2 regions of the Arthrobacter sp. V1I7 genome follow, and region 1 is predicted to be linked to the other one. Evidence: riboswitches for the same ligand, from Rfam matches in the RefSeq annotation. Region 1 holds a riboswitch; the other holds the start of a gene.
The links. A riboswitch is a leader RNA that binds a small molecule or an ion and turns the genes downstream of it on or off. The one in region 1 is predicted to bind thiamine pyrophosphate.
Positions count from the first base shown of each region.

Region 2: it holds a riboswitch for thiamine pyrophosphate, as region 1 does, so the genes downstream of both, thiO (glycine oxidase ThiO) here and QFZ69_RS00415 (ECF transporter S component) in region 1, are expected to answer to the same signal.

Region 1 covers NZ_JAUSYS010000001.1:96,082-103,505, reverse strand. The annotation lists gene QFZ69_RS00430 (UDP-N-acetylglucosamine 1-carboxyvinyltransferase) at 1-817, opposite strand, end outside; gene QFZ69_RS00425 (energy-coupling factor transporter transmembrane protein EcfT) at 948-1,751, opposite strand; gene QFZ69_RS00420 (ABC transporter ATP-binding protein) at 1,748-3,373, opposite strand; gene QFZ69_RS00415 (ECF transporter S component) at 3,420-4,052, opposite strand; TPP riboswitch at 4,120-4,258, opposite strand; gene QFZ69_RS00410 (DUF4235 domain-containing protein) at 4,456-4,719, shown strand; gene mnhG (monovalent cation/H(+) antiporter subunit G) at 4,803-5,219, opposite strand; gene QFZ69_RS00400 (monovalent cation/H+ antiporter complex subunit F) at 5,209-5,487, opposite strand; gene QFZ69_RS00395 (Na+/H+ antiporter subunit E) at 5,484-6,029, opposite strand; gene QFZ69_RS00390 (Na+/H+ antiporter subunit D) at 6,026-7,424, opposite strand, start outside.
Region 2 covers NZ_JAUSYS010000001.1:1,040,286-1,047,709, reverse strand. The annotation lists gene QFZ69_RS05015 (4a-hydroxytetrahydrobiopterin dehydratase) at 1-495, opposite strand, end outside; gene QFZ69_RS05010 (thiazole synthase) at 545-1,363, opposite strand; gene thiS (sulfur carrier protein ThiS) at 1,369-1,605, opposite strand; gene thiO (glycine oxidase ThiO) at 1,602-2,987, opposite strand; TPP riboswitch at 2,993-3,111, opposite strand; gene thiE (thiamine phosphate synthase) at 3,143-3,838, shown strand; gene QFZ69_RS04990 (ferritin-like fold-containing protein) at 3,859-4,530, opposite strand; gene QFZ69_RS04985 (RNB domain-containing ribonuclease) at 4,572-6,056, shown strand; gene QFZ69_RS04980 (DEAD/DEAH box helicase) at 6,376-7,424, shown strand, end outside.

The sequences.
Region 1 (7,424 bases):
GGTAGAAGCACAGATCCTGCACCATGTAGTTGGGGCTGGCATTGCGGATGATGGTGGTGCCGGGGCGGTGGGCCGCGGCCATGATCGCGTTCTCGGTGACGGTGTCACCGCGTTCGCTCAGTACGAAGGAGCGGTTGTCCCCGTCCGACGGCGGCGCCTGCACGGTGTAGAACCCCGACTTCGCCTCGACGCTGAGGCCGAACTGGCGCAGCGCCTGCATGTGGGGCTGAACCGTGCGGGTGCCGAGGTCGCAGCCGCCGGCGTACGGCAGGCGGTATTCGCCGGATTCGTCCAGCAACGGGCCGAGCAGCATGATGACGCTGCGGGTCCGGCGGGCCGCCTCTACGTCCATGGAATCAAGGTCCAGCACGGCGGGGCGGCGGATCTGCAGATCGTTCGCGTTGAGCCAGCTGCATTCGACGCCGATGCTGGTCAGCACTTCCACGATCCGGTTGACTTCCTCGATCCGCGCCAGCCGGCGCAGCGTCGTGGTGCCGCGGTTGATCAGGCTGGCGCACAGCAGCGCGACGCCGGCGTTCTTGCTGCTGTTGACAGCCACCGACCCGGACAGCGTGTGGCCGCCCTCGACCCGCAGGTGGGTCATCTGCGGCCGGCCGACCTTGACGATGCTCCGGCCGAAGATGGATTCCAGCCGCTGGATCATTTTCAGGCTCAGGTTCTGCTTCCCTTGTTCCATCCGGGCAATGGCGCTCTGGCTGGTGCCCAGTTCGGCGGCGAGCTGTCCCTGGGTCCAGCCCTTCTGGCCGCGGGCATCGCGGAGCAGGGCGCCTACGTGTTCGGCAGTCTCTTGTGTCATACCTAAATATATCACCAATGAGCTATGGGACCGGGAAACTACCCCAGAATTCCAAGTGTCTTTGAGGAATACCCATCTTGTGCGATAAGTCGGGTGGATTTCCGTGATGCGGAGTGCCGCTGGCTGGGTGCTACTGCGGGCTGAGGAAGACGAGGTTCCAGGTCCCGGCCGCGAGCGCCGCGGCCACGGCGGCCGCGGCGATCCCGGCGCCGCCCAGCAGCACCCAGAGATCCAGGCCGCTGAAGGTCGAGGGCCGGGCCCAGGTCCGTTCGGCGCCGCCGAAGCCGCGCGCTTCCATGGTGACAGCCAGCCGGGAAGCGCGCCGGATGGCCTGCACGAGGAGCCCGAAGCTCTGCCCGAGCGTGGAGCGGAGGCGCTGGTAGGGAGTGCCCCGCGAGCCCACGCCACGCGCGCGCCGCGCCATGCCGATGGTTTGCCATTCCTCGGCCATGATCCCCACGAGCCGCAACGCGGCCAGCGTGCCCAGGACAAAGCGGTGCGGCAGTTTCGCGTTCTGGGCCAGCGCGTCGGCCAGGTCCGTAGGGTCCGTGCAGCTCATCAGCAGAACCGCCGGCAGCGCGATGGCCAGCCCGCGGAGCAGGAAACCCAGCCCGAGTTCGAGGGAGCCTTCGCTGATGGACCAGATGCCGGCGTCGAGCAGTATCCTGCCGCTGTCCGGCGCCAGGATGGCGGTGCTCCAGCCGCCCAGTCCCGCCGCCAGGATCAGCGGCCAGCCGCGTTGCCACAGCAACGCAAGGCTCAGTCCGGCGAGCGGAAACAGAGCCACTTCAAAGACCAGCGCCACCGAGGCGGAAACCCAGTCGATGGACAACGCCAACACCAGCGTAATCAGCACGACGGCGGCGAACTTGGCCAGCGGGTTCGCCCGGGTCAGCAGCGCCTGGTTGCCGCGCAGGTTCAGGACATCCCTCATGGCGCCTTCACCGGGTCCGGGTCCCGCCGGCCCGGGGTGTTGAGGCTGAGTTCGGTGCCGCCGAGCACGGCGGTGAATTCCGCGTCGTGGGTGACGGACACGACGGCGGTGCCGGCGTCGAGGAGCTCGGAGAGGAAGGATGCCAGCTCGGACCAGGTGTTGGCATCCTGGCCGAAGGTGGGCTCGTCCAGCACGAGCACCTGCGGATGGGCCGCGAGCACGGTGGCCACCGAGAGCCGGCGCTTTTCGCCGCCGGAGAGCGTGTAAGGGTTGGCGTCCACCAGCTCGGTCAGCCGCAGCCGCTCCAGCAACTCGTCCACCCGTTCTTCTCCACGGCCGAGGTGCCGGGGGCCGAACATCAACTCGTCGAGCACCCGGCCGGTGACGAACTGGTGCTCCGGTTCCTGGAAGACCGTTCCGATCCGGGCAATCAGCTGCTGCGCCTTCCACTTGTACGGATCGATCCCCGCGCCGGCGCTCAGCTCCAGCGTTGCGGAGACGGCCCCGGAGACCGGCGCCAGCAGGCCGGCCAGGGTCAGGGCGAAGGTCGACTTTCCGGAGCCGTTGGGGCCCGTGATGGTCAGGGCTTCGCCGGCCCGGACCCGGGCGGTGATGCCGGACTGCACCGCTACCGGAGGGATCGTGCGGAAGCCCCCGCGCACACCGGAACGGCGGCCGCGGTCGCGGGAGACGGCCAGGTTCTCGGCAGTCATCAGCAGCGTCCCGGCGTCGTGCCCTCCGGGCCTGCCGGTTCCCGCAGAGCCCACGGGAGTTGCCGGCCCCGTACGGCCCCGGGTCCGCGGCACGTAGCCGGGGACCCAGACGCCCGCGGCGGTGAGCATGTCCCGCGCCTGTGCCAGGACCCGGTCCGGCGGACCGTCGATCAGCACGGCCGGTTCCGTCGCGGTGCCGGGCTGGAGGACCACGATCCGGTCCACGAGGTCTTTCCACACGGAGACCCGGTGCTCCACGACCACGAGGGTGGCCCCGGTTTTGTCCAGGCACCGGCCCACGGCGTCCCGTACTTCCAGGACGCCGGCCGGGTCGAGGTTGGCGGTGGGTTCGTCAAGCAGGATCAGCCCCGGACGCATCGCCAGGATTCCGGCGAGGGCCAGCCGCTGCTTCTGTCCGCCGGACAGGGCCGAGGTCGGATGGTCCAGCGGCAGCCGGCCCAGCCCGACGTCGTCGAGCGCTTCCCCGACCCGGGTCCAGATCTCGGCCGCCGGAACCGACAGGTTCTCCGCTCCGAACGCGACGTCGTCACCGAGGCGGGAGAGCACCACCTGGGTTTCCGGGTCCTGTTGTACGAGCCCGGCCCGGCCCCGCTGCGCCCGCGGGGCGGCACCGTCGATGTGCAGCGTGCCGGTTTCGTCAGAGTCTTCAGCGGTCACCGCGCCTGAGTTGTCGCCGAGGGCGTCGGCGGCGTTGTCGCCGAGGACCCCTGCGAGGGCGTGGAGCAGCGTTGATTTGCCCGAGCCCGATGGCCCCAGCAGCAGCACCCGTTCCCCGGGGCTGATGTCCAGATCCAGCCCGTTGACCGCGGGCCGGGACCGGCCCGCGTGCCGCCAGCCCCAGCCGCGGGCCGTGACCCCGGCCGGGCGGACTCGGTCGGCGGTGCTCATGAGCCGCGGCCCGTCATTGCTGACTCCGCCCGGAGCAGTGCAGTCTTCAGGAGAACACGGGCTCCGTGGCGGCCTTGCGCGAGGGGAAGGAGCTCAGCACCCCGGTCTTTGCCAGGCCCCGGGTGGCGAGCCAGGACAGTCCACCGGCGATCACCGCACCGGAGACGGCGGTGAAGATGATGTAGGCGAGCTTGTCGCCGCCGGCGTAGGCGATGTTCCAGCCCCAGGGCAGGAACGAGTCGTTGAGGCCGCAGAAGAGGCCTGCGCCGGCACCGGCCAGCAGCGACACCGGCAGGTTGAACTTCTTGTAGACCACGGCGGCGAACACGAGCTCCGCGCCGAGTCCCTGCAGGAGGCCGGAGATCAGCACCGTCGTTCCGTACTGGGACCCCATGATCAGCTCGCCGGTGGCCGCCACGGTTTCGCAGAAGAGGGCCGCCCCCGGCTTGCGGATAATGAGCATGCCCAGCACGGCGGGAATCATCCAGCCGCCGGCGTAGAGCCCGGTCAGCGGCGGGTACAGCGCGTTGACCGGAGCAGAAATAAGGTTGGCGCCCTGGGACCAGGCCCAGAAGACAACCCCGCCGGCAACCGCGATCAGGGCAGCCACCACAATGTCCACCACGCGCCAGTTGTAGTTGCGCCGGGCCAGGCCCTGCTTGGCAGAAATGTCAGTCATATCGTCCTCCTGAGGAACAGGAGGGGAGAGTGCACCGGCCGGCCGCGGCTTCCGCCGCCCCGCCGGGCACTCTGAGAACTCGACTCCCTTGCGCCGGTACTAACCGGATCAGGTTCGAGGGTCTGCGGCTGTCCGCACTCTCAGCGCCCACCGATGGTCCCTGGATTCCTCCAGCTGCCGACGGCGGCGCTCCCCTGTCGTTTTTAAGATCACCCTTGTGGGCGCTGCCAGTTTACACCCGGCCGGCCGGGTTTCCGTTGGCGGCCGTCACATTCCCGCCGGATCACGCCCCGGCCGCACCCGCCGGGCCATCAGGCGGGGTCCGAACCGTCGGGTCCCTCCGGTCAGGGCCGGGACGCTAGGCTGGGGGAAGCCCCGTTCCCTCCCCGAAGGAGTCCGAAGAATGAACATCTTCATCAAGCTGCTCGGCACCGGCATCAGCCTGCTCGCCGGGTTCGTCGGCACCAAGATCGTCGACACCGTCTGGGAAAAGTCCACCGGCAACAAGCCGCCCAAGGGCCACGATGATGACATCCCCACCACGCTGCGCTCGGCCCTGACATTCGCGCTGATCTCCGCCTCGGTCAGCGCCATCATCCAGGTCCTCGCCAACCGCGGCACCCAGCGCGCCATCACCCGCTTCGCCAAGTCGCAGGACATCGTCTAGGCAGACAAGGCAGGCCACCCCGGGCAGCACCTGTACCGGCACCCCTTACCGGCGGCGCTTACCGGTACCCCTTGCCGGCACCCTTACCGGCGGCGGCCCGTCTGGCCGTCGCTGTCGTCCGGGAATCCGCTCGCGCCCGCCGCCTGCTGCACCACGGCCTCAAGCTCATCTGCGCTCAGCAGCTCCCGGTGGAGGTGCCTGGTGCGGTAACCGGCCCGGCCCACCATATGGGCGGACACCGGAACGGTGAGCAGCTGGAAGATCCAGGCGACGATCAGGACGGGCCAGACCCACCAGGTGCGCAGCTGGAGTCCCACGGCGCAGAGCAGCAGGAACAGCCCCAGCACTTGCGGCTTCGTCGCCGCGTGCATCCTGCTCATGAGATCGGGGAACCGCAGCAGGCCGATTGCCGCGCCGAGGGACATCAGGGCTCCCACCACCATGAACACCGCCGAGACGGCGTCGATCACCGTATCGCCGGAGAATGTTTCAGGATTCACGGGCTTGCTCCCGCCGGTCGGCGACGAACCGGGCAACGGTGACCGAACCGATGAACCCGATGATGGATACCGCCACGAGCAGCATGAGGTTGTTGAGGTGCCGGTTCAGCGCCATGTCGATGCACAGTGCGGCGCCCAGGATGGCCAGCAGCACGTCGGCGGCCAGCACCCGGTCCAGCAGCGACGGGCCCCTCGCAATCCGGATGATGGCACCGGCGGCGGCCAGGGACAGCACGACGGCGGTCACGGTCAGGACGAGCTGCATCATGCGCCCACCTCCTGCTTGAGTGCGGACAGTTCGTCCCTGGTGCCCATGATCCGGATCAGCCCGGCCTCGGTGTCCCGGACCTCCTTGCGGAGCCTGGCGGCGTCCTCGGGGTTGCGGACGTTGATGCCGTGGATGTAGAGCGTGGACGTTGATCTGTCCACCTCCACTACCAGCGAGCCCGGAATCAGCGAAAGCACGTGCCCGGTCGCGGTCACCAGCAGGTCCGAATGGCTTCGCAGCGGGACAGCGACGACGGCGCTGATCACCTTTGGCCCCTTGGCCACAGCGAGATACATCACCTGGAAGCTCGCCGCCACGACCTTGACCAGGAAGGTCAGGGCAAAGGGGACGGCACGCAGTACGTTGAATCGCCCGCCCAGCTCCACCGGCGGCAGGTAGAACAACCTGGCCACCACGACTGCGATCAGGGCGCCGAAAAGCAGGTTGCCCGGGCTGAAGTCCTGCCAGAGGGCACCCCAGACAATCACAAGCCAGACCAACAGCGGGAGTTCCTGGCGCAGGGAGATCCGTTTGCGGCTCATTTCTGCCCTCCCTGCAGGGCTGGCTGCGGCTGGTCCGGCTGCGGCAGGGCAGGCTGCGGCTGCGCAGGTTGGGCCAGGGCCGGAACCGGCGCATCCCCGCCGAGGACCGCGTGGATGTAGCCGGCACGGTCCAGCATCTCCCCGGCGGACTGGTCCGCAACCCGGAACAGCGGGCCGGCGAACACCGTCAGCGCCACGCCGAAGGCAACCAGCCCCAGCGTGGAGCCCACCATGGTCCGCGGCAACAGGGTGACGTTGGTCTTGCCGCCCCGGTCACCGGTGGCCGAATCCTCGGGGGAAGCCAGCAGCACCGGGTCGGGATGTTCGGCGTCCTCGGGTTTCCGCCAGAACGCCCGGTTCCAGACCCTCGCGATCGCCAGCAGGGTCAGCAGACTGGTCAGCACTCCCCCGATCACCAGGGCGTAGGCCAGCGGGGTGCCCAGCTCGACACCGGCCTGCAGCAGCCCGAGCTTGCCGAGGAAGCCGGAGAACGGCGGGATTCCCGCCAGGTTCATGGCCGGAATGAAGAACAGCACGGCCAGGAGCGGGGAGAGCTTGGCCAGGCCCGCGACGCGGTCCATGGAAGAACTTCCGCCCCTGCGTTCGATCAGGCCGGTGACCAGGAACAGGCTCGTCTGGATGGTGATGTGGTGGGCCACGTAGAAGACGGCTGCGCCGAGGCCGGCCACGGAGGACATCGCGAGCCCGAAGACCATGTAGCCGATATGGCTGACCAGGGTGAAGGACAGCAGCCGCTTGATGTCGCTCTGGGCCAGGGCGCCCAGAATTCCCACCACCATGGTCAGTAACGCCGCGACCATCAGCGGCGTGTTGAGGGTGTCCCCGGGGAAGAGCAGAGTCTCGGTGCGGACCATCGCGTAGACGCCTACCTTGGTCAGCAGCCCGGCGAACACCGCCGTGACGGGTGCCGGCGCCGTCGGGTAGGAGTCCGGAAGCCAGAAGGACAGCGGGAACACGGCGGCCTTGATGCCGAAGGCCACGAGCAGCATGACGTGCAGCAGGTTCCGGGTGCCCGGGTCCAGGTCCGCGAGCTTGATGGCGAGGTCTGCCATGTTGATGGTGCCGGTGGCGCCATAGACCATCGCTATCGCGATCAGGAAGAGCACGGAGGACACCACCGAGACCACGACGTAGGTCACCCCGGCCCGGATCCGCGGCCCGGTTCCGCCCAGGGTCATGAGCACGTAGCTGGCGGTCAGCAGGATCTCGAAGCCCACGTAGAGGTTGAACAGGTCCCCGGAGAGAAAGGCGTTGGATACCCCGGCCACCAGGATCAGGTAGGTCGGGTGGAAGATCGAGACGGGCGCGTCCTGGTCTCCGTCGGCCATACCCTGCCCGGTGGCGTAGACCAGCACCGCGAGGCTCACCGTGGAG
Region 2 (7,424 bases), 940 kb from region 1:
GAGGCGGTTGGGGTTGGGCGTGGATGTCTCCTGGAACCAGAGGGTCGGGCCGCGTCCGTACGGGTCACGGAGGTCCCCGGTGCTTCCCCTGCGGTACCCCAGGGCCAGCCGCCAGAGCTCGGAAATAGCCGCCGGGTCCTCGGAATCAATGGCCACCTCCACGGTGCGGTACAGCCCCGGCTCCGCGGCGGCACCCAGCGCGGCGGCCGCCGCGCTGGCCGCCGCCGCGGCCTCGACGTCCTTGCGGGTGACCTGGCCGCCGGCGTCGTGGGAGCTGTACCGAAGAAAGACCCGGTTGTAGCGCCAGTCCAGGTCCGGGTGGTGGTTCTGCTCTTCGGCCTGGCGCCCCAGGCCGGCAATCAGCTCGAGCGCCGCGGCCGACGTCGGCGCCTTGTAGACCGTGACCAGTCCGCCCAGGCGGTACCGGAAGTCGGGAAGGCCGGCAAGGGCGGCGTCGACCTGGCTCTGGTTGAGGACTTTGTCCGTGGCTCCCATGACGACTCCTTTGCTGGCCGGACCTGACGGCCCGGCCCCTGTGCGGGACCTACAGGAATTCGGCCCGGCCTTCCATGGCCGAGGATGCGAGCGCGTGCTCGCGGCGCGGGATCCTGCCGGCCTTTTTCGCCAGCCTACCGGCGATGACAGCATGCTTGAAGGCCTCTCCCATCTGCGCCGGATTCTGTGCCCGGGTCACCGCGGTGGCGAGCAGCACGGCATCGCAGCCGAGCTCCATGGCCAGCGCCGCGTCAGAGGCGGTGCCGATGCCGGCGTCCAGGACCACCGGCACGGAAGCCCGCGAGACGATGAGCTCGATGTTGTGCGGGTTGAGGATCCCCAGCCCGGTGCCGATGGGTGAGCCCAGCGGCATCACGGCCGTGGCGCCAAGATTCTCCAGGCGCAGGGCCAGCACCGGGTCATCGTTGCTGTACGCGAACACCTTGAAGCCGCGTCCCACGAGCTGCTCGGTGGCGTCCACGAGTTCCACGGCATCCGGCAGCAGGGTGTGCTCGTCGGCGATGACTTCGAGCTTCACCCAGTCCGTCTCAAGGGCCTCGCGGGCCAGTTCGGCGGTCAGCACGGCGTCCCGGGCGGTGAAGCAGCCCGCGGTGTTCGGCAGCACCCGGATGTTGTGGTCCACCAGTAACTGGAACAAGGAACCGGCCTCGGCAGGCGAGTAGCGGCGCATGGCCACGGTGGTCAGCTCCGTGCCGGACGCCACGAGGGCCGCCCCGAGGCCGTCGAGGCTCGGCGCCCCGCCGGTTCCCATGATCAGCCGGGAACCCAGCTGTACGCCGTCGACGGTGAACGCATCCCCGGTGCCCTGCGATGCCCCCGGAGTTGCGGTGCGTGTAGTTGCTGCCATGCTGCTCAACCTCCCTGTACTGCCGTAACCAGTTCGACGTCGTCCCCGGCGGCGAGCGCCGTGCCGTGCCACTGGCTGCGGGGCACCACCCCGGCGTTGCGGGCAACGGCGACGCCGAGTTTCCGGCCGTCCGCTGCCTGCCCGTTCGGGGCCAGCATCCGCCCGGTGATCTGGCTGACCAGGGTGCTGACGGAGGCGCCGTCGGGGACTGTGTGGTCCAGGCCGTTGAGTCTGATCTTCATGGTGTTTCCTTGCTGCGCTCGAGGTGGGGGCTGGGGTACGGGGGTTTCGGGGTCCGGGGGATCGGGGTCCGGGGGCCCGGATTGGAAGCGCCGGCGGAGAATCTGTCCGGCCGGAAGCGGGTCCAGCGAGGGTCCGCCGTGCCGTCCAGCAGCTGCCGGCAGATCCGCGCGGCCACGGGCGTCAGCAGGATGCCGTGCCGGAAGAAGCCGGTAGCGACAAGAACTCCCGCGACGTCCGCCGGGCGGCCGGCGGCCAGGTCTGCAACGCGGCCCAGCAGCGGGGCGTTGTCCGGTGTCGCAGGCCGGGCCCGGGCGGTGGCTTCCAGCAGTTCCAATTCGGCGACGGCGGGCAGCAGCTGCTGGGCGTCCCGCAGCAGCTGATACACGCCCCCGGCGGAGACCGCGCCCGCACCGGACGCGGCCGGCTCCGCGAGGGCATCTTCGCGCTGGGTGGCCCCGATCACCACGGTGCCGTCCTGGCGCGGGACGATGTACACCGGCACGCCGCGGACCAGGCCCCGCACGGTGGAGCCCAGCAGCGGCCGGAGCCGGGCCGGCACCCGGAGCCGGAGAATGTCGCCGTGGACCGGCCGCAGCGGCAGGCGCAGTCCCTGCGGGAGCCCGCCAAGCCCGGCAGCACCCAGGCCGTTGGCCACGATGGTCTCCCCGGCGCGGACCTCCCCTCCGCCCGCCAGGCTGACGCCGGCGACGCGTCCGTCCTGCCAGAGCAGCCCCGCGGCGCGGCGCTGCACGGCATGGCTCCCGCTGTCCGCCCCCAGCAGCGCCGCGATCCTGGCGAGCAGGGCCCGGGGGTCCACCTGGTGGTCGGCCGGAATGTCGAAGGCGCAGGAAATGCCCGGGCTCAGCAGGGGTTCGCGTCCGCGGGCCTCGCGCACGGTGAGGGGCTCCACCGAGAGTCCGCAGGCCTCCTGCACGGTCCGGAGGTCCGCGAGCACCCGGCGGTCGGCGGCATCGGCGCCGACGGCGAGGGTCGGCGTCGTGAGGTAACCCGTCCCACTGGCTGCTCCGGTTCCGGCGGCTGCCCTGTTGCCGCCGCCGTCGGAGGGTTCCGCGGCGACGGGCCGGAGCTGCGCCGCGAAGTCGGGCCACAGCCGGGAGGACTCGAGCATCAGCTCCAGCAGGTCCTCCTCCTGGTAGTGGAGTTCACTCACCGGGGCAAGCATGCCGGCCGCAGCCCAGCTGGCGCCGGTGCCGGGGGCGTCGTCGATCAGGGCCACGGTCCGGCCCGAGCGACGCATCTCCCACGCGATACCGTGCCCGACGACGCCGCCGCCGATCACGGCCACGTCGTAACATTGCCCGGCGGCCGCGTCATGCGGCGCCGCGGCGCGCGCATCTCTCAAGCCGGCTGGAGTGCCCATGGCGGATTCCTTCCCTACGCCGGTACTAACCGGATCAGGTCAAGCGGTCGGCTCTGATGCCCTCTCAGCCCTGCAGTGCCGCACACCAGTTGGCGCATGGTCCTGCAGCGGGCTCCCGCGGTATGGGCCCAGTTTAGAGGAACTAGGCTTGGGGCATGAGCCGCGATGACGTCCACACCACCGCCCGCCTGTACCTGTGCACCGATGCCCGCAGGGGCCGCGGCGACTTTGAGTCCTTCGTGGATGCCGCCTTTGCCGGCGGCGTCGATATCATCCAGCTGCGCGACAAGTCCCTTGAGGCGGCCGAGGAACTCGAGCTGCTCGAGGTCCTGCAGCAGTCCGCCCGCCGGCACGGACGTCTCTGGGCGGTCAACGACCGCGCGGATCTGGCCGCACTGTCCGGCGCGCCCGTGTTCCACGTGGGCCAGAAGGACATCACGCTCGCGGCCGCCAGGAGCTTCCTCGGCAAGGAGGCCGTGATCGGGCTGTCCACGCATGACACGGACCAGGTGGACGCCGCGATCATGGCCTCGCCGGGCCGCAGCGGGCTGGACTACTTCTGCGTGGGCCCCGTCTGGGCCACTCCCACCAAGCCGGGCCGCGCCGCCGTCGGACTGGAGCTGGTGCGGTATGCCGCTGCGGCGATCCGCCGGGCCGAAGCCGCGGACGAGGGAAAGGTCGCGGGGGTAGTGCCGTGGTTCGCGATCGGCGGCATTGACCTGGGGAACGTGGAGCAGGTGGTGGAAGCGGGTGCACATAGGATCGTCGTGGTCCGGGCGATCACCGAGGCTGACGATCCGGCCGCAGCCGCCCGGGCCCTGCTCGCCGCGCTCGACGCCGCGGAGAACTGAGTCCGGTCCGGGCTGTCTGCTCAGCCGGCCAGCCCCAGCTGCGTCATCCGGCGCGAGTGATTGGCCACGAGTTGGGCCGCCAGGTCCCGGACCAATTCCCGGGACCCCTCCTCGTCCTCGCCGATCAGGCCGCCCAGGAACGCGTGCTCGAAGCCGACCCGCCGGGCCTGGGTCAGGACCTCCCCCAGCAGCCGCCTCGCCCACAGCGCCAGCCGGGAAGCCAGCCGCGGGTCCTCGGCAAGGGCCGTCTTGAGCCGGTCCCGCAGCACCGCCGTGGCCTCTTCATCGGCCTGGATCCGTTCCACCAGCCGGCGGGTCGAGGCGTCCACATGACGGGCCACGGCGCGGTAGAAATCCGCGGAGACGGTGTCGATCACGTACGCCTTCATGAGCGATTCAAACCAGTCCGCCGGGCGGGTGCGCTCGTGGAAGTGGTCCACGGAAGGCTGGAAGGGGAGCATGGCCACCTCCGGGTCCAGGCCCATTTCATCAAGCCGGGCGCTGACCAGCTCATAGTGCTGGAATTCGAGCACGGCGATCCTGCCCAGCACGGCGCGGTCGTGCAGGGTGGGCGAATAGCGGGCATCGGAGGACAAGCGTTCGAAGGCCGACAGCTCCCCGTAGGCCATCACGCCGAGCAGATCCCTCAGGAAGCTGTTGTAGCGGGCAGGATCAGCCGGGGATGTGCTCATGATCCAAGACTAATAGCGCATTTCGGGCTAACCTGATTTTCGTGTCCCATCATCGCCTGACCCCCAGCATCCACCGGCAGGAGAACCAGCTTGCCCTGGCGCTGACCGCGCTGCGCACCACGCTGGAACTGCCCGGACCGTTCCCGGAAGACGTCCTGCGGGAAGCCAAGGAGGCCGTGGCCGGGCATGAGCTGCCGGAGCTCGACTTCACCCACATCGACTTCGTGACCATCGATCCGGAGTCCTCCACGGACCTGGACCAGGCCCTCCACATTGCCCGCGCCGGCACGGGCTACAAAGTGCACTACGCCATCGCGGACGTTCCCTCCTTCGTCTCCCCCGGCGGGGTGCTCGACGCTGAGACCCGCCGCCGCGGCCAGACCTTCTACACCCCGGACGGCCGGATCCCGCTGCATCCGGAGGTCATCAGCGAGGAAGCCGGCAGCCTGCTCGCCGGGCAGCTGTGCGCCGCTTTCGTCTGGGAATTCGAGCTCGATGCCGACGCCGAGGTCTCCTCGGTGCTGGTGCGCCGGGCCCGCGTCCGCAGCCGGGCCAAACTCAGCTACCAGGGTGTCCAGGCGGAGCTCGACGCCGGCTCCGCGGCGCCCGTGCTGCAGTTGCTCAAGGAAGTCGGGATCAAGCGGGTGGAGCTGGAGCGGCTCCGCGGCGGCGCCAGCCTGAATATGCCGGAACAGGAGATCGAACAGCTGCCCGACGGCGGCTACCGGATCGTCGCGGCCCCGCCGCTGCCGGTGGAGGACTGGAACGCCCAGATTTCGCTCATGACCGGGATGGCGGCCGCAGGGATCATGCTCGAAGGCAAGGTCGGCATCCTCCGCACCATGCCCGCCCCGGACGAGAACTCGCTGGCCCACTTCCACCGTCAGACCCGCGCCCTGGGCAAGCCCTGGGACGGGGAGATGAGCTACGGCGAATACCTGCGCACCCTGGACCCGACAGACCCGCAGCAGCTGGCGATCGTGCACTCGGCCGGCATGCTGTTCCGCGGCGCCGGCTACACACCCTTCGACGGGAGCGTTCCGGAGGCCGCTGCCCAGTCCGCCATCGGCGCGGCGTATGCCCACGCCACCGCGCCGCTGCGCCGGCTGATTGACCGCTTCGTGCTCGTCATCTGCGAGGCGCTCAGCAATGGCACGGACGTTCCGGACTGGGCGCGCGCGGCCCTGCCCTCGCTGCCCTCGATCATGGGGACCTCGGACCAGCTCGCGGCCAGGCTGGAGCGGCTCTCCCTGGATATCGTGGAGGCGGCGCTGCTGAGCAACCACATCGGTGAGGAATTCGACGCCGTCGTTATCTCCGGTTCCAAACCCGCCAAGAACGGGAACGGGAAGAACGGCAACGGGAAGAACGGGAACGGCAACGGGCCGTCCGGCATGGTCCAGATCGCGGAACCGGCCGTGACCGCCAGGTGCCCCGGCGAGCTGGAGTCGGGCACACAGGTCAGGGTCCGGGTGCTGTCGGCGGACATCGCCAGCGGGGAGATCCGGCTGGAACTCGTGGGCTGACGCTGCCGGTTTATCCGCCCGGCGTTCCGGCCGCGCGGGCCGGGCATGGTGCGCCCAGTCGAGGTTCCGGGCCGCGTACGGCTAGACTGGGAAGGTAGATATGGATGCCCGGTCGTTGATTTCCTTGATTTTCGAATTCAACAAGCCCGCCCCTACGCGATCTTGAGACAGACCCGCTGGTCCCCAGTGCCAGCATTTAGATAGCCCGCGATCGGCTTCCACTGGAATTGCCTGCGCGCCTGAGCGTGCTCCGGAACGGCCTCCGGCCGGCCCCGTTGAGCAAGCAGCGCAGCCCAAAATGAATAAGGAAACTCCCCTAGTGAGTGAATTGCACACGCACCAGCTTCTGATCGACGAATCCGGAACGGAAACGCTCGAGCCTGAAGAAACCATCATCTCGGACGAAATGCCGCACGAGATCGCCGAGAAGACCTTCGCCGATTACAACGTCCGCGCCGACATCGTAGCGTCCCTCGCCGACGCCGGCATCACCCACCCCTTCCCGATCCAGGCGATGACGCTGCCCGTGGCCCTGAGCGGCCACGACATCATCGGCCAGGCCAAGACCGGCACCGGCAAGACCCTCGGCTTCGGCATTCCGGCCCTGCAGCGCGTGATCGGACCCGACGACGAAGGGTTCGACAAGCTGCCCGCCCCCGGTGCACCGCAGGCCCTTGTGATCGTGCCGACACGTGAACTGGCTGTCCAGGTCGCCAACGACCTGCAGAACGCCGCCCGCAGGCGCAATGCCCGGATCACCACGATCTACGGCGGCCGCGCCTACGAGCCGCAGGTCGAGGCGCTCCAGAAGGGGGTCGAGGTCGTCGTCGGCACCCCCGGCCGCCTGATCGACCTCTACAAGCAGAAGCACCTCGTGCTCAAGAACGTCAAGATGGTCATCCTTGATGAGGCCGACGAAATGCTGGACCTCGGCTTCCTGCCCGACGTCGAGACGCTCATCGCCGGCACCCCTGCGGTCCGCCAGACGTTGCTGTTCTCGGCCACCATGCCCGGCCCGGTCGTCGCCATGGCCCGCCGCTACATGACGAAGCCGACGCACATCCGCGCCGCCGACCCGGACGACGAAGGCCTGACCAAGCGCGACATCCGCCAGCTGATCTACCGTGCCCACAGCATGGACAAGATCGAGGTCGTCGCCCGCATCCTGCAGGCCCGGGGCCGCGGCCGCACCATTATCTTCACCAAGACCAAGCGCACCGCGGCGAAAGTTGCCGAGGAGCTGGTGGACCGTGGCTTCGCAGCCGCCGCCATCCACGGTGACCTTGGCCAGGGCGCCCGCGAGCAGGCGCTGCGCGCCTTCCGCAACAACAAGGTGGATGTCCTCGTGGCCACCGACGTCGCCGCCCG